3 regions of the Janthinobacterium sp. Mn2066 genome follow, and region 2 is predicted to be linked to each of the others. Evidence: predicted binding sites of a transcription regulator. Region 2 holds the regulator's gene; each other region holds the start of a gene.
What was found. The regulator FNR, encoded in region 2, switches genes on or off when oxygen is low (the NO sensors DNR and NnrR bind a similar motif). The targets are predictions, from matches to a motif close to TTGATNNNNATCAA.
Positions count from the first base shown of each region.

Region 1: paaA (1,2-phenylacetyl-CoA epoxidase subunit PaaA) is a predicted target of FNR. The motif match lies at 1,578-1,591, and genes of this name have one in related genera.
Region 3: ACL9RI_RS24815 (universal stress protein) is a predicted target of FNR. The motif match lies at 2,091-2,104, and genes of this name have one in related genera.

Region 1 is NZ_JBMOUF010000003.1:439,560-447,303, reverse strand. It holds gene paaC (1,2-phenylacetyl-CoA epoxidase subunit PaaC) at 1-181, opposite strand, end outside; gene paaB (1,2-phenylacetyl-CoA epoxidase subunit PaaB) at 196-480, opposite strand; gene paaA (1,2-phenylacetyl-CoA epoxidase subunit PaaA) at 505-1,494, opposite strand; gene paaX (phenylacetic acid degradation operon negative regulatory protein PaaX) at 1,728-2,660, shown strand; gene ACL9RI_RS08320 (hypothetical protein) at 2,693-2,956, opposite strand; gene ACL9RI_RS08315 (M14 family metallopeptidase) at 3,109-4,233, shown strand; gene ACL9RI_RS08310 (aminotransferase class V-fold PLP-dependent enzyme) at 4,296-5,609, opposite strand; gene ACL9RI_RS08305 (TonB-dependent receptor plug domain-containing protein) at 5,606-7,744, opposite strand, start outside.
Region 2 is NZ_JBMOUF010000019.1:59,821-67,564, forward strand. It holds gene ccoN (cytochrome-c oxidase, cbb3-type subunit I) at 1-701, shown strand, start outside; gene ccoO (cytochrome-c oxidase, cbb3-type subunit II) at 718-1,332, shown strand; gene ACL9RI_RS26675 (cbb3-type cytochrome oxidase subunit 3) at 1,334-1,528, shown strand; gene ccoP (cytochrome-c oxidase, cbb3-type subunit III) at 1,521-2,441, shown strand; gene ccoG (cytochrome c oxidase accessory protein CcoG) at 2,441-3,829, shown strand; gene ACL9RI_RS26690 (FixH family protein) at 3,845-4,369, shown strand; gene fnr (fumarate/nitrate reduction transcriptional regulator Fnr) at 4,373-5,131, opposite strand; gene ACL9RI_RS26700 (response regulator) at 5,349-7,744, shown strand, end outside.
Region 3 is NZ_JBMOUF010000015.1:90,943-98,686, reverse strand. It holds gene ACL9RI_RS24825 (chemotaxis protein CheA) at 1-887, opposite strand, end outside; gene ACL9RI_RS24820 (protein phosphatase CheZ) at 887-1,750, opposite strand; gene ACL9RI_RS24815 (universal stress protein) at 2,186-2,653, shown strand; gene ACL9RI_RS24810 (response regulator) at 2,791-3,435, shown strand; gene ACL9RI_RS24805 (helix-turn-helix domain-containing protein) at 3,842-4,675, shown strand; gene hemP (hemin uptake protein HemP) at 4,967-5,164, shown strand; gene ACL9RI_RS24795 (hypothetical protein) at 5,262-5,600, shown strand; gene ACL9RI_RS24790 (DUF2325 domain-containing protein) at 5,636-6,862, shown strand; gene ACL9RI_RS24785 (glutathione peroxidase) at 6,879-7,430, opposite strand; gene ACL9RI_RS24780 (sulfite reductase subunit alpha) at 7,512-7,744, opposite strand, start outside.

The DNA.
Region 1 (7,744 bases), on a different contig from region 2:
TTTCCAGTTCGGCCGCATAACTGAACCACAAGCGCGTCTGGCCCAGCAGATCGAGCGCCACGTTGGTCAGCGCCATGTCTTCTTCCAGCGCCGGTCCCTTGCCGCACAGCTTGGACAGCTGCTGGCTGAGGATCAGGGCATTGTCGCCCAGGCGCAGCAGGTAATTGACCTTGTCATCCATTGCAGGCGCTCCCGTCACAGGTTCTTGACTTCTTCCGGCATCGGGAAGAAGGTGGGATGGCGGTACACCTTGCTGTTCGATGGTTCGAACAGGGCGCCCTTGTCGCCCGGGCTGCTGGCGACGATATCGGCCGCGCGCACCACCCAGATGCTGACGCCTTCATTGCGGCGCGTGTAGACGTCGCGCGCATGATTGACCGCCATGGTGGCGTCGGACGCGTGCAGGCTGCCCACGTGTTTATGCGCCAGGCCGTGCTGGCTGCGGATGAAAACTTCCCACAATGGCCATTCTTTGCTCATGCTGTTCTCCTCGGTTCTTTATATTTACGCTGCCGCTTTGCCAGCGGCTTGCTTGTCGGCGTAGGCAACCAGCGCATCGCGGAACCACTCGCCTTCGTCATACGCCTTGACCCGCGTTTGCAAACGCTCGCGGTTGCAGGGACCATTGCCTTTCAATACATTGTTGAATTCGGCCCAGTCGATTTCGCCGAATTCGTAATGGCCCGTGTCAGCATTGAATTTCAGGTCGGGATCGGGCACGGTCAAGCCCAGGTATTCGATTTGCGGCACGGTCTGGTCGACCATGCGCTGGCGCAGTTCGTCATTGGAGAACAGCTTGATGCGCCATTGCGCCGATTGCGCGCTGTTGACGGAAGCGGCGTCGGACGGGCCGAACATCATCAGCGACGGCCACCACCAGCGGTTCAAGGCATCTTGCGCCATGGCTTTTTGCTCCGGCGTGCCCTTGCACAGCGACATCATGATGTCGTAGCCCTGGCGCGCATGGAACGACTCTTCCTTGCAGACGCGGATCATGGCGCGCGCATATGGACCGTACGAGCAGCGGCACAGGGGAATCTGGTTGATGATGGCCGAACCGTCGACCAGCCAGCCGATGGCGCCCATATCGGCCCATGACAAGGTGGGATAGTTAAAAATGCTGGAGTATTTGGCTTTGCCCGAATGCAAGGCGGCCAGCAGCTCGTCGCGCGATACGCCCAACGTTTCCGCCGCGCTGTACAGGTAAAGGCCGTGGCCCGCTTCATCCTGTATCTTGGCCAGCAAGATCGACTTGCGCTTCAGGGTAGGGGCGCGCGTGACCCAGTTGCCTTCTGGCAACTGCCCCACGATTTCCGAGTGCGCGTGCTGCGAAATCTGGCGTATCAGGGTCTTGCGGTAGGCGTCCGGCATCCAGTCCTTGGCCTCGATCTTGATGCCTTCGTCGATGCGCGCCTGGAAAGCCCGTTCGTCTTGCCCCATGTCATCGATGGAACGGACGTTTTTCAGGCCGGTTTCAACCATTTGTGCGTACATGATCTGTCTCCCATGTTCTATGCATGCGCAGCGGCGCATGGCGATAATCAGATAATACGATACAAAAATCAGTTTGCATACACTTGATTTGAATCATTTTAATATTTCGTATCTCATGCGAGTTTTGACAAGGTATGATGTGAAAAATAATCACAACCTTTCCGCACGGCAAACGCACGGCCAAGTAAACTGTGCATCTTGTTCACATACCGCAGCAACCAGCCCAGGACCACATGAAAAACCCCGCTTGTACCGCATGGATAGCCGATTTCCTCGCCAACGACCCGCCCCGCTCCAAGTCGCTGGTGATGACCATCTTCGGCGACGCCATCGTGCCGCGCGGCGGGACGCTCTGGCTGGGCAGCCTGATCGAATTGCTGGCGCCGTTCGGCGTGAATGACCGTCTGCTGCGCACCAGCGTATTCCGCCTGGCGCAGGAAGGCTGGCTCAGCTCGCAGCGCGATGGCCGCCGCAGCGCCTATACCATACGCCCGGAAGCATCGGCCCGCTTCGAGCGCGCCTACCGTCGCATCTACGCGCCGCTGGTGGCGCACTGGGATGGCAGCTGGACCCTGGTGATCGGCCCGGCCGGCAGCATCGACGCCGCGGAACGGGGCGCCGTGCGCAAGGAATTACTGTGGGCAGGTTATGGCTTGATTGCGCCGGGCATCTTCGGCCATCCGGCGGCCGACCCGGATGTATTGGAAGATATCCTCACCCGCAATGAAGTGCTGGGCAAGCTGTATGTCTGCCACGCAACGGAATTGCCGGGCGTGAGCACCCGTCCGCTGCGCGATATGGTCGGCGAATGCTGGGATTTATCGGAAGTGATGGCCGGCTATGCACAATTTATTGCGCGCTTCCAGCCGCTGCTGCACCTGCTGCAGGTGCAGGCAAAGGACGCCACGATCGATGCGGAACAGGCGTTCGTCATCCGTTCGCTACTGACGCACACCTACCGCCGCGTGCAATTGCACGACCCGCAACTGCCCGTCGAACTGCTACCCGAACCGTGGCCCGGCACACAAGCCTACGCCCTGGCGCGCGCCCTGTACCGCCGCACGCATGCAGCGGCCGAAGACTATATCCTGGCGACCTTGCGGCGCGAGGATGAACATGCGCCATCGGTTCAGCCGTGGTTCTTTGAGCGCTTCGGCGGCTTGTAAATGGGGTCAGACCCGGCGGGTCTGACCCCTGATTACTGCTTGCCGACCACAAGTTTCGCCCCCGCCACCAAATCCTGCCCCAGTTTATCCAGCGCATTCGCCTGCACCAGCATGGTGTCGAGGATGGCGACGTTAAAGGCGAATTCGGCCGGCGTGGTGTAGCCGGGGAAACGTATAATGCGCAGCAACTCCTTCAGGCTCGTCCCCTGCCCCAGGTGGGCCAGCGCGTCGCTGAGGGCGCTGATTTTCTTTTCCAGCTCCCGGATATGGTTATCTTGCGTGCCATTGCTTGCCATGATGTTCTCCCCTGATTAACTGCGCTAGGACTTTTTACCTTAGCAAAGGACACGTGTCGCCCTTTGCGCCAGCACAAGGTGACAAGTAAAACGGGTATCATCGCGCCATTGCACACGATGCAAACCTTATTTGTTTTTATCAGGAAACATTCATGACCATTAAAATCAGCCAGCAATTCGACGCCGGCGCGATCGAGGTGCTGCGCGCCGACGATGCCCAATCCATCGAGCTGAACATCCGTAAAGATTCCCACGCCGACATTACGCAGTGGTTTTATTTCCGCCTGCAAGGCGCGCAAGGCGAAGCGTGCACGATCCGCTTCATGAATGCCGGCAAGTCTGCTTACCCGGACGGCTGGAAAGATTACCAGGCAGTGGCCAGCTACGACCGCGAAACATGGTTCCGCGTGCCGACCAGCTTTGACGGCACGGTGATGACTATCGAACACACGCCAGAAGAAGAAAGCGTGTATTACGCTTATTTCGAGCCGTATCCATGGGATCGCCACCTGGCCTTGATCGACAGCGCACAAGCCTCACCGCTGGTGCGTTTGATCGACCTGGGTAGCACGGTCGAAGGCCGCGACATGAATCTGCTGGTGGTCGGTGATGCCGATGCCGAGAAAAAAGTCTGGGTCATCGCGCGCCAGCATCCCGGTGAAACGATGGCGGAATGGTTTGTCGAAGGCATGCTCGAAGCGCTGCTGGACCAGGCCAACCCGTTTGCCCGCCAATGCCTGCAAGACGCCGTCTTCTACGTGGTGCCGAACATGAATCCGGATGGTTCCGTGCACGGCAACCTGCGCACCAACGCGGCTGGCGCTAACCTGAACCGCGAATGGATGACGCCGACGATGGAACGCAGCCCGGAAGTATTCCTGGTGAAACAGAAGATGCATGAAATCGGCTGCGATTTGTTCCTCGACGTGCATGGCGACGAAGGCTTGCCGTACGTGTTCGTGGCCGGCAGCGATGCGCTGGAAAACTTTACGCCTGCGCAAAAAGCCGAGCAAGACCGCTTCATCGCCGACTTCAAGGTGGCCAGCCCCGACTTCCAGGACGTGTACGGCTATGAAGATGGCCCATTCACGCCGGAAGTGCTGACCATGGGTTCGCCCCACATCACGCACGCCTTCGGCTGCCTGGCGCTGACCCTGGAATTGCCGTTCAAGGACAATGCCAACGATCCTGACCCGCAAACGGGCTGGAGCGGTGCACGCAGCGCCGCCCTGGGCGCGGCCGTGCTGCAACCGATCCTGTCCACTCTTCGCGCTTAAGCGCCTGGATAAAAAACCGGCCCCTCCTTGCGGATGGGGCCGGTTTTTTTATGCGCTGTTAATCAGCTGCGCGCCACCTGCTGCAAAGCGACGATAAAGCGCTCGATATGCGCGTCCGGCGTAAAGATGCCAGGCGTAACGCGGATGCAGCTGCCCGCCGCCAGGCCGTCGCGCGGCACGGTAAAAATGCCATGCTCGGCCACCAGCCGTTTCGACAGCGCCAGGTTGTCGGCAAAGCTGGTCTTGCCTTTCAGGCGGAAGGCGGCCAGTGCACTGGTCAGGCGCGGGTCGGACGAAGCCAGCACTTCCACGCCGTCGATGCCGCGTGCCGCTTCCACCCAGCGGTTGCGCAAGCGCTGCAGCCGCGCCTGCTTGTTGGCCACGCCGATCTGGCCGTGAATATCAAAGGCCAACGGCAAGGACAGATAGGCAGCAAAGTTCAAAGTGCCTGTATGCACGCGGGTACGGATATCGTTGCCCTGTTCCTCGCCCTGGTAAGCATCGATATCGGCCAGCCGGCCCCGCTTGATGTACACGGCACCCACCCCCACGGGGGCGCCGATCCACTTGTGCAGGTTGATGCCGACAAAGTCCGCCTGCAGGTCGGGGATCGTCATGTCCAGCTGGCCAAAACCATGGGCCGTATCGACGATCACGTCCACGCCGCGCTGGCGCGCCATGCTGGCGATCTGCGCCACCGGCAAGACCATGCCATTGCGGTGGTTCACGTGCGTGAGCAGCATCAGTTTCAACTTCGGATGGTCTTCCAGTGCCTGCGCATAAGCGGCCACCACCTTGTCATGACTGAACGGTTCGGGCATGGCAATGGACACCACCTCCACGCCGCGCCGCTGCCTGAGCCAGCGCGTGGTGGTGATCATATTGTCGTAATCGATGTCCGCGTACAGCACCGTGTCGCCCGGTTTGAGGCGGTTGTAGCTGGCGATCAGGATTTGCAAGGCCTCGGTAGCACCCCGCGTAAAAACAATTTCGTCGGTATGCACGCCCAGCGCCTGGGCAGCGTGCGCACGCGCCGCTTCAAACGCGGCGGGAAAACGCACGCGGCCGTACCAGGAGTTGCCGCGATTCACCATTGCCACTTGCCGCTGATAATCTTCCAGCACGGGCAAGGCCATCGAACCCCAGTAGGCGTTGTCGAGCAACACCACTTCATCGGTGATGTCGTACTGGCGAGTCACCGACGCCCAATAGCCGGCATCGGAGGCCAGGGCCAGCGGTTCGCTGCCTTTGGGCGGCGCCAATTGTGGCACAACAGGCACAACTGGCGCCGCCGAGGCAGCCAGCGCACTGGCCGGCAGCATCGGCAGCAAGGCGCCAAAACGCAGCATGTTGCGGCGGCTCAGGTCAGCGCTCAAAATTTCACCCGGTATTCGGCAAACAGGCTGCGGCCATCCGTATCGTAAGGCGCATTGCGCGAATAGATCAGGCCGCGGCTAGCCTGGAAGGTGGCTTCATCCGGATATTTGTTGAGCGCATTGTCGATGCCCACGCGCACCGTATGCATGGCGTTGATCTTGTAGCTCAGGGCCAGGTCCAGGAACTGGATGGCGCTGAAGCGCTGGAACACGTCGCCGGTGGCATTGCCGGTGTTGTCCGTCCAGGAACCATAGTAGCGCCAGCGGGCCAGCGAGCTCCATGGCCCCAGGTCATAGGTCGCACCCAGGGTAGCCTTCTGGCGTGGCAGGTGTTCTTCAAACACGGTGCGCTGCGCATCATTGGTGGCGATGCTGGAATTGCCGCCATCGACCTTGGTGGTGTTGTAGTTATATGCCAGCGTCAGGTTCAAACGGCCATCGCCCAGCTTGCTCGTGTGATTACCGACGATATCGATGCCGCGCGTGGTGGTGTCGAAATCGTTGGTGAAATAACTGATCGAAGTGTAGTGCAGCGGATTGGCTACGCCGGCGGGCACGGCAAACGAGGCCGACGTGCTGAAGCGGTCGCTGACCTTGATGTTGTACACATCCACCGAACCGGAGAAGCCGGCCGGCGTTTTCCACGTAAAGCCCAGCGACAGGTTTTTCGATTTTTCAGGCTTCAAAGGCTTGGCGCCCAGCAAGATGGCCAGCGGATCGTTGTTGGCCAGGCGGCCACTGGTAAACAACAGCAAGGTCTTGGTGTCCAGGCCCTGGTTGGTGCTGTTGGTATTCGACTGGCCCGGCGTTGGTGCGCGGAAACCGGTCGAATAGGAACCGCGCACGGCGATGTCTGGCGTGACCGTGTAGCGGGCCGACAGCTTGCCATTGACGGTGCTGCCGAACTCCGAAAAATGTTCATAGCGGGCCGCGCCACCCAGGCTCAGGTCGCGCGTGACAGGCACTTCCACGTCCAGGTAGCCAGCGTAGCTGGTCTGCCCCCAGCTGCCTGCCTGGCGGTCGCTGAAACCGGGGGCGCCATTGGCGTTTGCGTCGAGACCGACTGCCGCGCCCGGTCCCACCGTGTACGACGCCAGGTCGCCCGCCTTCACGCCGTAGGTCTCATTGCGCGCCTCGGTGCCGAAAGCGATATTGACGGGTTGCGCCAGCGACGCCACGGGCAATTCATAGTTGAAGTTGGCATTGAGGATTTTTTCTTCCTGCGACAACTGGCCCAGGTAAAACGAAGTCGGGCTCGATGGTCCCATCGAGGCATTGATGGAGTTGGCCAGGTTGTAATCGATATGGTTCATGCCATACGAAGCGCTGACATCCCAGCCCAGGCGTTCATTGATGTGCCCGCGCAAGCCGGCCACCACTTGCGCGTCATTCTGCTTGTTGGAGTACTGCGGGCTGAAACCGACCGGATAGAGGCTGCGCAAATCCCAGCCAGGAAACAGCGGCGTGACCTTGAAGGCGCCCGTGCTGGTGTCCGGATTGCGCCAGTTGAAGTCCGAGGTGCCATCGCTATGGCTGAACATGCCGAAAGAATACAGTTCAACGTCATCGTTCAGCGCAACGCTGCCGTTGTAGCCGATGTGTTCACCGGACAACTTCGGCTGGCCCCAGCGCTGCACGGGATTCGGTACAGCGAGGTTAGGATGCGCTGCCTGGAAGGCGATGGCGTCGGGACGCTGGCGCGTGCGCGAAGTCGGGTCCGACTGATTGATGGTGGCGTACAAGGACAGCTTGCCCGTCTCGCCGATGGCGAAACCGCTGCGCGCATTGAATTCATTGGCCTTGCCATCGCCTTCGGAATACTGCGAATGGCGCACCGACATTTCCGTGCCCACGCTATCGTCGAGGATGATGTTGATCACGCCGGCAATCGCATCGGAGCCGTACTGGGCCGATGCACCGTCGCGCAGTACTTCGATGCGCTTGATGGCGGATACGGGAATCTGCGCCAGGTCGGCCGCCTGTGCGCCGCGCGCGCCCAGCAAGGCGCTGCGGTGGAAACGCTTGCCATTGACCAGCACCAGGGTCTGGTCCGGCGACAGGCCGCGCAGGGTTGCCGGGCGCACGAATACCTGGCCATCGGCCATCGGCAGGCGCTGCACCACATACGATGGCAC
Region 2 (7,744 bases):
GGGCGCTGATCTTCACCTATATGTGGGCCGGCCCGCACCATCTGCACTACACGGCCTTGCCGGACTGGACCCAGTCGATCGGCATGGTGTTCTCCCTGGTATTGCTGGCGCCCTCGTGGGGCGGCATGATCAACGGCATCATGACCTTGTCCGGCGCCTGGCACAAGCTGCGCACCGACCCGATTTTGAAATTCATGATCGTCTCCTTGTCGTTCTACGGCATCGCCACCTTCGAAGGTCCGATGATGTCGATCAAGACCATCAATTCCCTGTCGCACTACACCGACTGGACCGTGGCCCACGTGCATGGCGGCGCTTTGGGCTGGGTAGGTTTCATCACCATGGGTTCGATTTATTATTTGCTGCCACGCCTGGCGGGCAGCACCAAAATGTATAGCACCCGCCTGGTCGACATGCATTTCTGGGTGGCCACCATCGGTATCGTGCTGTACATCGCCGCGATGTGGATCGCCGGCGTGATGCAAGGCTTGATGTGGCGCGCCGTCAACCCGGACGGCACCCTGACCTATACCTTCGTCGAGAGCGTGAAAGCGACCTATCCCTACTACGTGGTGCGCGTGGCCGGCGGCCTGCTGTATCTGTCGGGCATGTGCATCATGGGCTACAACACCTACATGACCTTGCGCGGCAGCAAATTGCCCGTCGCCCGCATCCCCGAACTGAACGCGGCGCACGCCTGACAGGAGCATCAGACAAATGAAATTTTCACACGCATGGATTGAAAGAAACCCCTGGCTGCTGATCGCCCTGGTCACCCTGGTGATCAGTGTCGGCGGCGCCGTCGAGATCGTTCCCCTGTTCTTCCAGAAGAGCACCACGGAACCGGTCGCCGGCCTGAAACCGTACTCGCCGCTGCGCCTGGCCGGACGCGACATCTACGTGCGCGAAGGCTGCTACAACTGCCACTCGCAGATGGTGCGGCCGCTGCGCGCGGAAACGGAACGCTATGGCCATTATTCGGTCGCCGGCGAGTTCGTCTACGACCGGCCGTTCCAGTGGGGTTCCAAGCGCACCGGGCCCGACCTGGCGCGCGTGGGCGGCCGCTACAGCGATGAATGGCACCGCACGCACTTGAACAACCCGCGCGACGTGGTGCCCGAATCGAACATGCCGTCTTACCCCTGGCTGGCGAAAACCAAGCTGGTGCCCGACGAGATCATGCCGAAGATGCGCGCGCTGCGCCGCCTCGGTGATCCGTACAGCGATGCAGAGATCACCGCCGCGCCGGAACAGCTGAAAGACAAGACGGAAGAAGACGCCCTGGTGGCCTATCTGCAAGGCCTCGGTACATTAATCAAAACAAGGAATTAGCATGGCAATCGATAACTTGTTCGACAGCGCCAGCAGCGTCATGACGGTGGTGTCCTTTACGACGTTCGTGGGCATCCTGTGGTGGACCTTCAGCCGCAGCAAGAGCGATATCGAGGCGGCGGCGCAGCTGCCCTTCGATGACGAGATCCTCGACCAGCCGGCCCCAGTGACAGCAGAGGAGCGGACCCATGTCTGACTTTACCAGTGAGTTCTGGAATATCTACATCATCGTGCTGTCCCTGCTGGGCATCATCGGCTGCGGCGTGCTGCTGTACTCGCAATCGAAGATCAAGGTGGCGCCCGGCGCCCCTGCCGACGGCACTACCGGCCACGTGTGGGACGATGATCTGAAGGAATTGAACACGCCGATGCCGCGCTGGTGGATGTGGCTGTTCTACATCACCATTGTCTTCGCGCTGGCCTATCTGTTCCTGTATCCTGGCCTGGGCACCTATGCCGGCAAGCTGGGCTGGAAATCCTCGGGCCAGTACGAAGAAGAACTGAAAAAAGCGCAAATCGATTACGGCCCGCTGTTCAACAAGTACCTGCGCCAGGACTTGAAAACGGTGGCGGCCGATCCGCAGGCGCTGGCCATTGGCCAGCGGCTGTTCCTGACCTACTGCGCGCAATGCCACGGCTCGGATGCGCGCGGCAACAAGGGTTTTCCCAACCTGACCGACAGGGACTGGCTGTACGGCGGCGAGCCGGACGTCATCAAGACCACCATCCTGCACGGCCGCAACGGGCAGATGCCGCCCATGGGTGCAGCGCTGGGGTCGGAAGCCGATATCGAGAACGTGGCCCACTATGTGCTGAGCCTGTCCGGTTCCACCGCAGACCCGATCAAGTCGGTGCTGGGCAAGGCCAAGTTCGGCGCCTGCATGGCCTGCCATGGCGCGGACGGCAAGGGTAACCAGCAGTTGGGTGCACCCAACCTGACGGACAAGATCTGGCTGTATGGCGGCAGCGCCGACACCATCATGGAAACCATCCGCAAGGGGCGTAACAACACCATGCCCGCCTTCGGTGAATTCCTCGGTGAATCGAAAGTGCATGTGCTGTCGGCCTATGTGTGGAGCTTGTCGAATCCCCAGCCAGCTGCAAAATAATGTCCGAACCTCAAGTCATCCAGATGTACGCGGCCCGCGAGCAGATCTACCCTCGCGAGGCCAAAGGACGCTACGCCACCTGGCGCTGGGTTTGCCTGTGGCTGACCCAGCTGGCGTTCTACGGCTTGCCGTGGCTGAGCTGGAACGGCAGGCAAGCGCTGCTGTTCGACTTGACCACGCGCAAGTTCTACATTTTCGGCGTGGTGCTGTGGCCGCAGGATTTTATCTACCTGGCGGCCCTGCTGATCATCTGCGCCTATCTTTTATTCCTTGTCACGGCCATCGCCGGCAGGGTCTGGTGCGGCTTCGCCTGCCCGCAAACCGTGTACACGGAAATCTTCATGTGGGTCGAACGCAAGATCGAAGGCACGCGCAGCGCGCGCATGGCGCTCGACCGGCAAGGCCCGTCCTTGCGCAAGACGGCCAAGAAAACCGCCAAGCATATGGCCTGGGGCGCCATCGCCCTGTGGACAGGTTTTACCTTTGTCGGCTACTTCACGCCGATACAGGAATTGGCGCATGAAGTACGCACGCTCAACTTCGGTCCCTGGGAATGGTTCTGGGTCTTGTTCTACAGCCTGGCCACCTATGGCAATGCAGGCTGGCTGCGCGAACAGGTGTGCAAATACATGTGCCCATATGCGCGTTTCCAGAGCGCCATGTTCGACCAGGATACCCTGATCGTCAGCTACGATGCGAAACGCGGCGAACCACGTGGTGCGCTGAACAAGAAAACCGCCAGTGGCGACGCCCAGCTGGGCGCCTGCATCGATTGCAGCCTGTGCGTGCAGGTGTGTCCGACCGGCATCGATATCCGCAAGGGCTTGCAATATGAATGCATCGGCTGCGCCGCTTGCGTGGACGCCTGCAACAGCGTGATGGACAAGATCAGGCGCCCGCGCGGACTGGTGCGCTACAGCACGGACCATGCACTGGCCAACAACTTTGATGCACGACAAATACGCCGCCGCGCCATGCGCCCGCGCGTGCTGGTCTACACCGCCATCCTGGCCCTGATCACCATCGCCGTCGGCAGTTCCTTGCTCTTGCGCACGCCGTTGAAACTGGACGTGATCCGCGACCGCGGTTCGCTGGGGCGCGAAGTGGAAGACGGCATGATCGAAAACGTGTATCGCCTGCAAATCATGAATACGTCGGAACAGCGCCAGACCTACCGCATCACGGTCGATGGCTTGCCCGGCTTGACCCTGCTCACGCGCGATGAAGTAACCGTCGAGCCGACGGAAACGCTGGCCTGGCCGATCCGCCTGCGCGCGCCGCACGGCGTGGGGGACAAAGGCTCGAACAAAATCGGCATTGCATTGACTTCGCTCGACGACGCCTCGCTGCATGTCCATGAAAAAGCGGTGTTTTTTGTACCGCGCTAAAGAAAAGGAAAAACCATGTCCCATCCCTCGCCGCTACAGGCGCCCGTCGCTCCCTGGTATAAGCACCGCTGGCCCTGGCTGCTGATGGTGGGCCCTGGATTGTCCGTCATCGTCGGCAGTGTCATGGGCTATATCGCCTTTACGCAACCCGACGCGCTGGTGGTGGGCGATTATTACAAGCAGGGCAAGGCCATCAACCAGGACTTGCGGCGCGATACAGTCGCCAGCAACCTGGCCATGGACACCCGCCTGGCCTATGACGTGGCGCAAGGCCGGCTGACGGGTTCCGTGCACAGCTTCGGCAAGGCTTACCAGGCGCCGCTGCAGCTGCACCTGGCGCACGCCACCTTGCCGGAAAAAGATATCCGGCTGCTGGTGCAGCCCGATGCACAGGGGAATTTTTCGGTAGCGTTGCCGATGCTGGAACGCAGCCGCTGGCAAGTGCTGGTGGAGAACGACAAGCGCGAGTGGCGCTTGTCGGGGATCTGGAGCTGGCCGGTGCAGCGCGCGATTACCCTGCGCGCCGACGAAGAGCTGTAAAACCTATTTGCAGTTGTCGGTACCGGCCGTAATGGCTTTCAACTTTGCTGGCTGCAAGATCTCGATCTCGCGGTTCGACACGCGCAGCCAGCCTTCCTTCTTGAATTTCGACAGCAGACGGCTGACGCTTTCGATGGTCAGCCCCAGGTAGTTGCCGATCTCTTCGCGCGACATGCGCAGCTGGAAATTGCTGCCCGAATAACCGCGCGCTTCGTAGCGCGAGGCCAGGTTGACGATGAAGGCGGCAAACCGCTGCGTGGCCTGCATATTACCCAACAACAACATCACGCTTTGCTCACGCGTGATTTCCTGGCTCATCATGCGGTGAAAATGGCGCAGCAGGGTCGGCATGTTTCCCAGCAATTGTTCCAGGCTGGAAAACGGGATTTCACACACTTCGCTGTCTTCCAGCGCCACCGCGTTGCAATGGTGGCGGTCGGCGCTGATGGCGTCCATGCCCAGCAGTTCCCCGGCCATCTGGAATCCCGTCACCTGCTCTTCGCCACCCGGATTGATCTGGTACGTCTTGAAGTGCCCCAGGCGTATTGCATACAGATTCTGGAATGCATCGCCGATGCGGAACAGCGAAGCGCCACGGGGCACCTTGCGGCGGCGGCCGATGATCTGGTCCAGGCGGTCCATGTCGCCCACATCCAGGCCCATCGGCAAACACAGCTGGTGCATGCTGCACGTCGAGCAGCGCGCGCGCAACGCCTCCACGGAAACCACGGGTGGAATAGGCGAAAGTAGCGCTTCAGTCATGTCTGTACCTTTTAGAAAAATGCAACATCAAGTTTACTGCATAGTACGTTGCCATGCGACAATTTCAGCGAAAAACAGTACAAATAGCGACATCCATCCTTTAATTATATGGCAACATCGTGGAACCTCGCTATAGCGCCGTACTCGCCAGCACCGCAATGCGAAAAGGCACAGGCTGATTGCTTGCCAAGCCAGGGTATTGATAGGAAAATAAATCATGAAACCTCTCGGCATCAAAGCAAAAGTCGCCCTGGCCACCAGCCTGACCTCGATCGCCATGATCGCCCTGGTCACCATGATCCAGGTGCAGCGCATGCGCGACGACTTCACCACCGTGCTGCTGAGCCAGCAAGCGGCGCTGGTCGCGCGCACGGCGGAGGAACTCGACGACAAGCTGCAGATGTTGCTCGACATCATCTCCCAGACGGCGCAGCACCAGCCCCCCGAACTGATGCAGAACGCCGGCCAGTTGCGCACCTACTATGAACAACGGGCCGTGCTGGCCCTGTTTGACGATGTGCTGGTGCTGGACAAGCAGGGCAAGGTGGTGGCCGACGTGCCCCAGGTTCCAGCGCGCAATGGCATCGATGTGACCGACCGCGACTACTTCAAGACGGTGATGCGCACGCGCCGCGCCATGATCACCGAGCCCATGCTGGGCAAGACCAGCCACCTGCCCATCGTGCAAATGGTCGCTCCCGTGCTCGATGGCCAGGGCGAGGTAGTGGGCATCGTGATCGGCGTCTTGCGCCTGTACAAGGACAATCTGCTGGGCCATCTGCGCCAGGCCAAGGTCGGCAAGAATGGCTATTATTTTGTCCTCACGCGCGACCCCGTGCCCCTGTATGTGCTGCACCCGGACACCAGCCGCCTGCTGCAGCCCCGTTCGCCAAACGCCAATCTGGCCACCACGCAATTGCTCAAGCAGGACGGCGAGGGCAGCATGATCAGCACCAATAGCCAGGGCGTGACGGCCGTCAACAGTTTCCAGCGCCTGAAATCGGTCAACTGGCTGCTGGCTGCCTCCTTGCCCGTCGATGACGCCTTCGAACCGTTCGACGGCGTGCTGTACCGGCTGGTGCTGTGGAGTATCTTCGCCTCGCTGCTGGCCGCCCTGGTGCTGGGCTGGGTAACCGTGCGTTTGCTGTCGCCGCTGGTGCGCCTGCGCGACACCTTGCTGGCCCTGCGCGTCAGCGGCAGCCGCTTTACGCCCATCCCGGTGCAGCAGCGCGACGAAATCGGCGAACTGACCGACGCCTTCAATGGCTTGATGAGCGAGCGCGAACGGCTGCAGCAGGAAGTCGAGGTGCGCGCCGGCGAGCTGGAACAGGAGCGCGACCGGGCCGAAGCGGCCAACCGCGCGAAGAGCGATTTCGTGGCCAATATGAGCCATGAAATCCGCACGCCCCTGAATGCCGTGCTGGGCATGGTGTATTTGCTGGGCAATACCCGGCTCGACACGGAACAGCGCAAATACCTGACCATGGTGCGCGTGGCGGGCCAGTCGCTGCTGGGCATCCTGAACGACGTGCTCGATTTCTCGAAGATCGAGGCGCGCCGCATGGACTTGTCGCCGATCGAATTCGACCTCGATGAGCTGATGAATACCCTGGCCACCACCATGACCATGAATGCCGGCGAAAAGGAGCTGGAACTGGCGATCGCCGTCGAACCGGACGTGCCGCGCCGCCTGGTGGGCGACGCCCAGCGGCTGCAGCAAATCCTCGTCAACCTGGCGGGCAACGCCATCAAATTTACGGAAAGCGGCGAAGTGGTGGTGGCCGTCAGCCTGGCGCAGGACGAACCGGGCCAGCAAAACCGTTCATGGCTGCGCTTCGAAGTGCGCGACACGGGCATCGGCATGACGGCCCAGCAGCAGGAACAGTTGTTTACCGCTTTCTCGCAGGGCGACCAGAGCATCACCCGGCGCTTCGGCGGCACGGGCCTGGGGCTGGCCATCAGCAAGCACCTGATCCACATGATGGGCGGTGAAATTGCCGTTACCAGCAGCGAAGGCAAGGGCAGCCGCTTCTGGTTCAGCGTGCCCTTCGACGTGCTGGCCCAGCCCGAGGCCGAACGGCGCACGCCGGCGCTGGGGCAGCTGCGCCTGCTGGTGGCCGACGACAACCGCACCAGCCGCGAGCTGATCGTCAAGCTGATCGAGGCCTGGGGCTGGAATGCCGACCAGGTCGATTCCGGTTTCGCCGCCATCGCGCTATACCGCGAACGGCTGGCCCAACAAGAACCGTACGATGTGGTGCTGGCCGACTGGCATATGCCGGTGATGGACGGCCTGGCCACGGCCAAGGCCATCCGCGAGGCGGCGACGGGCCAGCGCCAGCCCATCGTGGTGATGGTCAATGCCTTTGCCCGCAACCACCTGGAAGAAATCTCCAGCGCGGCCGAAGCGGACGTGGTGCTGATGAAGCCGATCACGGGCTCGAGCCTGTTCGACGCCCTGCACCAGGCCCTGAGCGCCAAGGACAATGACGGCGAAGCGCGACTGCATGCACAGCCCGCAGGCACGGCGCTGGCCGGCATGCACTTTTTGCTGGTCGAAGACAATCATTTGAACCAGGCCGTGGCACGCGGCATCCTGGAACACATGGGCGC
Region 3 (7,744 bases), on a different contig from region 2:
AACTCGGTCGAGTAGCGCGAAGCGCGTTCCAGCGTTTCGGCCAGGGTTGCCATCAGGCTGGCAGCCGGGCCTTCGAATTTGAATTGCAGCAAGCGTTCCAGCAACACGGCAGCCTGGTTGGCCGCCTGCACCGATTCGCCAGCCACTTCCAGCAAGGCGTCGAGCTTGACGGCGTCGACGCGGATGCTGTCTTCCTTGACGGGCGCGGCGTGACGCGCATCGGCGCCCTCGCGGCGGTCTACGCCATCCCAGGCCTTGCCGGCCGGCTTGGCAGCGGCAGCGACAGGTGCGGCAGGCGCGGATGCAGGCGTTGCCGCCACAGCGGCAGTGGCGGGCGCGGCGGCCAGCTTGCTGCCTTCCGGCACCACGGCGTTATACATGCCAGTCCAGTCCAGGCCATCTTCTCCGAGCACCGGTGCGGCAACAACGGGGGCCGCGACCACTTCGGCCACGACTTCCACTGCTGCAGGGGCGGCAACCGGCGCAGGCGCGGCCGGTGCATCCTTGCCTTCGATGGCGTTGGTCAGGATGTGTTCCAGTTCCTGCGGCATGGCTGGCAGGGATTCCGGCGCGGCGCCATTGGCCAGTTCCGTCAGCTGGTCGGCCACGAAACCGGAGGCCTGCAGCGCTGCCTCGATGGCCAGCGGAGTGACGGGCGCGGCGCCCGTGCGCAAGGCGTCGAACAGGTTTTCCGTCAGGTGGCAGGCTGCCACCAGCGCAGGCAAGCCCATGAACCCGGCGCCGCCCTTGATCGTGTGAAAAGAACGGAACACCGCGTTGAGCGTTTCCTTGTTGTCAGGATCGCGCTCGAGACGCAATAGGTGCTCTTCAACATTAACCGCAAGATCCATCGCCTCGACGACGAAATCCTTGAGCATATCGTCCATTAGAATCCCAAATCAGCAAGAAGATCGTCAACATTATTCTGGTCCAGCGCCACGGATGGCACCGACGGGCCCTGCATCAGCGGTGCGGCCGGCTTTTGCGCGAGTTTTTCGCGCACTTCGGCTGGCGCGTTGTCGCGCAGCAGCTGGGCCAGTTCGTTTTCCACCGTCTTGGTGATGTTGACCACTTTTTTGATCAGCTGGCCGGTGATGTCCTGGAAGTCCTGGGCCATCATAATTTCCAGCAAGCGTGCTTTTTCTGCTTCCGTGGCCACCGCAACGGCTTGCGTGAACTGGCGCGTGTCACCGGCCAGGGCCTTGAATTCTTCCAGGCTCAGCTTGCCGTCGAACAGCGCGGTCCAGCGGCTATCCATGTCCTTGGCCTTTTTCGACAGCACATCCTGCGCCGGCATGCCTTCGTCCAGGGTGTTCAAGACCTTGTTGGCGGCCTGTTCGGTCAGGGTTGCCACGTATTCCAGGCGGTCTTGCGCGTCGACGATCTGCGACGACGCTTCCGTCAACGCCTTGTCGTAACCCAGTTCACGCAAGGAATCGTGCAGCAGGCGCACGATACCGCCGAGGCGCTCAAACATGGGCTGGTCGGATTTGTCGACCGGATCGGCGGCCGGCGCTTCTGCGGCAACATCCGTTGCCACCTCAGTTGCCACCTCCACAGCGACTTCGGCCACCGGCGCGGCGGCCGCTGCCGGCGCTGCCACGCTGGCCGACACCGAGTCGAACAAGGCTTCAAAATCGTCGTCCGCTATGTCGGCGGGTGCTGGCGTGGCGGCAGGCGCGGGCGCGGCCGTGCGTTGCGCAGATACTTCATCGAATAAGGCATCGAAATCATCAGCGGCGTTGGTCATATCCCTGCTTCTCCATAATTTGTCAAAATTCCGCCTGAACTGTGCGTTTTACAGACTGATACCCGCAATTTCTCGATTAAGATGATTTGAGGCAATACCGCTGCGATGGTGCGAGTGTAGCAGGGCGTTGCCCTATTGGTAAATCTCAAAACGCGCTTCCTGCTATAAAGCGGGCCTACAATTGCTTTTCCTCACGGAAATAAGTGTTCCCACTGTTGTATTTTGAAATACTACCATTGGCGTGCGGGCAAGAACATGCCCAGGCAAGAAATCCCCCTCCCTTGACACCCACAAAAGCCCTCTTCTTGCCTATGTTGTCTATACTGAAGGTGCAACTGTGTTGATAAATATCAAGTCTTTACATGAAAACAATGCTGCAGCCACGTCTACAATAAGACTGGCTGCGCGCGCCGGTCCATACACAAAGGAACTGCCATGTATAAGAAAATTCTGATCGCCACCGACGGCTCAGCCGTCTCCAACCTGACCGCCTGCGCCGGCGTGGCCTTCGCAGAACAGATGCAGGCGGACATCCTCGCCCTGTATGTGGCGCCCGAGTACCAATACCCCGTGTATATCGAGATCATTCCGCCAAGCTATCCCAGCGAAGAGGAATACCGCATCGCCATGCGCAAGGCTGGCGCCGGCCACTGGCAGGCCGTGCTCGATGCGGCAGCCAAACGGGGCCTGCAGGCGACGGGCCTGACGACTTTTTCTGACAGCCCGGCCCTGAAAATTGTCGAGGTAGCCCAGTTGCAGCACTGCGACCTGATTTTCATGGGTTCCCACGGCCGCAGCGGCTGGGGCCAGCTCTTGCTGGGCAGCGTCACCAATAAAGTCTTGTCGCACTCGACACTACCGGTATTGGTACATCGGCTGATCAAGGAACCACCGGCGCCGTAACAGGTCAGATGAAAGGGCGGCGCACGGTAGAAACACGGGGCTGGCGCCGTTTTCAGCTAATATGACAAGCTTTCCGATTTTTTAACACTTCTTTTCACCCTTGGCCAGCTCTTGCGGCCAGCACAGACTGCAGGCCTATGATACGTATTGTGATTGCCGACGACCACACCATCATGCGCGAAGGTTTGAAGCGCATACTCGACGGCGCGCCCGATATCGATATCGTGGGCGAAGCGATTGACGGTTTCGAAGTGCTGAACCACGTGCGCCAGGGTGGCTTTGACTTGCTGCTGCTCGACCTGTCGATGCCGGGCCGCAGCGGGGTCGACCTGATCCGCCAGATCCGCAGCGAAGCGCCCAAGCTGGCTATCCTGATCCTCACCATGCATGAAGAGGAGCAATACGCCGTGCGCGCCATCCGCGCCGGCGCGCAAGGCTATCTGACCAAGGAAAGCGCCGGCACCCAGCTGGTAGGCGCCATCCACAAGGTGGCGTCGGGCCGTCCCTACATCAGCGCCGAAGTGGCCGAGCAACTGGTGCTCAATATCATGATGCCCAATGAAAGCTTGCTGCATAAACAGCTGTCGGACCGCGAATTCGAAGTCTTCTCCTTGCTGGTCTCAGGCAAGTCGATCACGGAAATCGCCAACAACCTGCACTTGAGCGTCAAGACGGTCAGCACGCACAAGACGCGCATCATGCAAAAGATGGGCATGAGTTCCCTGTCGGAAATGGTGCAATACGCCGTGGCCCATCGCCTGCTGTCCCCCTTCAAGACCTGAGCGCGAGCGTGCTGCATCCATCATTGCCATGCCATCGGCATCGGCAATGACACCCCTCCCGGTAGGAACAATCCTACAGACACTACCGTGGCTCCTACTGCCATATTCAGCCACTTGCTGATATTAATTTTATACGGCTGTTGGCATACTGAAATCAGTAATCAAGTTGCTGGCAAGTTATGTCTTCACTTAGGTTGATCATTACTGCAGTCATCACACAGCAAGTCTTCAGCGAATTGAGCAATACCCGCCAGGATCAACGCCGCCGGCCTGCATGGCCGGGCGCAACGACCCCGTGCATTCCGTTATTCAAATCTGAACTACCTGTCACCAGGAGATGAACATGCTGTCCACGCAAACACCTGAAAACCGCCCGGCCTCGTCGCCGCTCGTCCCATCTTCCTCGATGGAAGCGGGGCGCCAGCGCCAAGGGCGGCTGTGGTCGAATCTGAAGGAAGTATGTGACCTGCTGCATATCTCCAACGCCTGCACGATTGCCGCCGACGAGCTGCTGTTCCAGCACGTACAGTTCAAGACGGGGCAGCGCGTACACACCATCGGCCAGCCATTCGACACCTTGTATATCGTCAACTCGGGTTTTTTGAAAACCGTGCTGATCGACGAATTCGGCAACGAACAGGTGCTCAGCTTTCCCATGAAGGGCGACATGCTGGGCGTGGACGGCATCCACTCGCGCCATTATTCGTCGGAAGCGGTGGCCCTGTCCGACTGCGACCTGATTTTGCTGCCCTTCAAGAAACTCACGGCGCTGGGCCGCGTCCACCTGGAACTGGAAAACGTCATGTATGGCGTGATGAGCCGCGAACTGGTGCGTGAACAGGCGATGATCGGCATGCTGGGCGCGCTCAGCGCCGAAGCCCGCGTGGCCCGCTTCCTCGTTTCGCTGGCCGACCGCTTCGCGCAGATGGGCTATTCCAGCAAACTGTTCAACCTGCGCATGACGCGCCACGAAATCGGCAGCTACCTGGGCCTGACCCTGGAAACCGTCAGCCGCACCCTGTCCGCCTTCAATGAAATCGGCCTGATCACGGTCGACCAGCGCACCATCGGCATCAAGGATCCCGATGCGCTGAAAACCCTGCGCCGCCTGCCGCCATCGCGCTCACGCGCCAAACAACTGGCCGCCGCCAAGCTGAAAGCCGACACGCAAGCTGCCGCCAAGGCGGAAGCCGACACCGACACCAAGGCCGATGCCGCGCAATTGCTTGCCACGATCTGATCCATTGACAACTCGCCAGACACAGGCTTGACCCGGCCGGAGCGCTTGCCGCTCGGCCGGGTCTTTTTTCGCCGCTGACTCCCCGCCCTACCTGCCCGCCACCGCCACCGCCCGACGCAGTTCCCCCGCTTGCGCATACCATTTCGCCATCTGAATTGACCAGGCGGCAATCCCCTCTCACCGATGCTCAACAAAATGCCCGATTTCGCATAAATAGGGCTTGCTTTTCGGGCCACATTCAACAATAATGCAAATACGAATCATTCTCAACTGAGATAAAAGAAAGTCAAAATGCATACTTCAAAACCCGCCTTGGCCCAGGATGCAACTTCCATTCACGCCCGTCCGCTCGCAAGCATGGCGCAACCGGCGCGCCGCATCACCAGTGAAGCGCTGCTGCAGCAGGGACGTGAAGTGGAAATCGAACACAGCGGCAAGATTTACCGCTTGCGCGTGACCCAATTGAATAAGCTGATCCTGACTGCCTGAACTGCCTGAACGTTAGATAGCAGCCCGGCATCACCGCGCCAGCCAGTCGCGCGCCACGTGCGCGCCAGCCAGCCAAACCACCGCACAGGAGTGTTTGATGGCGATCGACCGTAACTCTTCGACGCCTGCCAGCGCCACCGGGCAACAACCCGAGTTGATGCTGTCGGCCGTATTGCACCTGATGTCGCATTACCACGCACGCAGCACGGATAACGGTGCCTGCCCGAAACTGGCGTCGGTGATCGAACGCCACCTGCAAGTCCTGTCCGGCTTGCCCGACCTGGCGCCCGTACTGCAGGCGACTTGCCAGCAACTGTCGCAGCAATGGGCCACGCTGGTTAGTCAAAATTTACCCACGCCACCAAAAACCACGTTCATCGAACGGCTGGGCCGCATGGTCAGCACCAAGCGTCCGGCCGCTTCCCTGCCGCAATAATTCTCCCTTCTTCCTACGCCTGACAGGATACCGCCATGTGTGACAAAGACAAGTCTCTCCCCGTCATCAGCAATTGTTCCAGCGGCGAGGCCGAAAAGGCCGCGCTCGCTTCGCGCCGGCGACGGCTGTGGGAACTGTCGCATACCTGCCACTGCCCGCTGGTCGGCGTGGGCTTGCCGCTCGGCTATCTGCGCAAGCTGGTCGGCAAGATGACGGGTGGCCGCGTGCTGGCCGACGATTACGAAGTGCATGTGGGCGCCGTGACGGAGTGCGGTGCGCGCAACCGCTTGTCGGAAGCACTGCAAAAAGAACTGGAACGCCGCTACGCGCCCGTGATCCTGCGTTTCCGCGGCGCCAAGACGACGGAACAGGTGGCGCAATTGTGGCGCACGGCCGTCGGCAATGGCGACGTGGCCGGCGCCTTCTGGGCTGGTCTGACGCATCCGCGCTGCGATGCGGAACTGGAAGAACAGATGTGCAGGGACTTGCACATGATCCAGCACCAGGCCGGCGCCTGCGTGCGGGCCGACATGGGCAAATTCACGGCCTTGCAGGAAGAAAACGCGCGCCTGACGCACGAACTGGCCAAGCTGCAACAACGCAGCCACGCCCTGCTGCAGGAAAAAACGGGCGACCTGGAGCGCCAGGAAGCGCTGCTGCTACGGGCGCGTGCCGAGACCATCGGCAAGGAGAGCGTAATCGACAGCTTGCGGGCCGAACTGGCGCAATTGGAAGCCAGCGTGCCAGAACTGGAATCGCGCACCCGCCTGGTCGAGCGTCTGGCGCAGATGGATGAGCGTGAAAAGGAATTGCGCCAGCAAATCAGCGAATTGAAGCAGGCGCAGCCGCGTAACGCGCCCGTTGCGCCGCCACCGGCGCCGAAGCTGGAAGTGCAAAGCGGCGGCAAGCTCAAGATGCCGATCCGCCTGGTCGATCAAAGCGTGCTGTGCGTGGGTGGACGCAGCGGCAATGTGGCCACCTACCGCGCACTGATCGAACGGGTCGGCGGCCAGTTCGCCCACCACGATGGCGGCCTGGAAGACAATGCCAATCTGCTCGATTCCAGCCTGGCGGCGGCCGACCTGGTAATTTGCCAGACGGGCTGCATCAGCCACAGCGCTTACTGGAGGGTGAAGGATTATTGCAAACGCACGGGCAAGCGCTGCGTATTCATCGACAACCCCAGCATCTCCAGCCTGGCGCGCGGTTTGCAGGAAGTCAGCAGCGGGCTGGAACCGGCGGCGCTGAACACCGCCGAATAAAGCGCCGCCTGTTTTTTTAAGCGGCCAGTTCGCGTTCGATAGCGTCGCGCAAAATCGCATCATCGGCCGTGGTATCGGGCGCAAAGCGTCCGACCACCCTGCCATCCTTGCTGATCAGGAACTTTTCGAAATTCCACAGCACGTCGGTGGGATTGTCCTGCACGATGCCGTAGCCGGCCAGCTTGGCGCGGAACTCGCTGCCCGGCTTTTCCTGCGCCTGCGGCTGCTGCTCGACCAGGCGCTGGTACAGCGGATGCTGGCCAGGACCCTTGACGACGATCTTTTCAAACAAGGGAAATTGCACGCTGAACTTGCTGCTGCAAAAGTCCGCGATCTCGGCATTGCTGCCCGGTTCCTGTGCGCCAAATTCATTGGCAGGGAAACCGGCCACCACCAGGCCTTGGGCCTGCTTGTCTTCATACAGTTTTTCCAGGCCTTCGTACTGCGGCGTCAAGCCGCAAGCCGACGCCACGTTGACCACCAGTACTACCTTGCCCCGGTACGCACCCAAGGTGGCAGCGTCGCCATTGATGCGGCGCAGGGGAATGTCGTAAATGCTCTCGCTCATGATGTCTCCTTGGAAGAAACAACCATCATAACCGCCTCTGCGCGGACGTGCTGGCGGCCGCGCAATATCTCGACAAATTATCTAATAGACATCTCTCCGGTAGCGTCCCTGCGCCGCCAGCGCGTCCAGCCCGGGCCGGCCCAGCATGTCTTGCAAGGCCAGGTCGACGCCGCCCGCCATGCCGGCCAGGCTGCCGCAAACATAGATGGCCGCGCCCTGCTCCAGCCATAATTTGACTTCATCGGCATTGCCGCGCAAGCGGTCCTGCACATACAGGCGCTCTGGCTGGTCGCGCGAAAACACCAGGTCCAGGC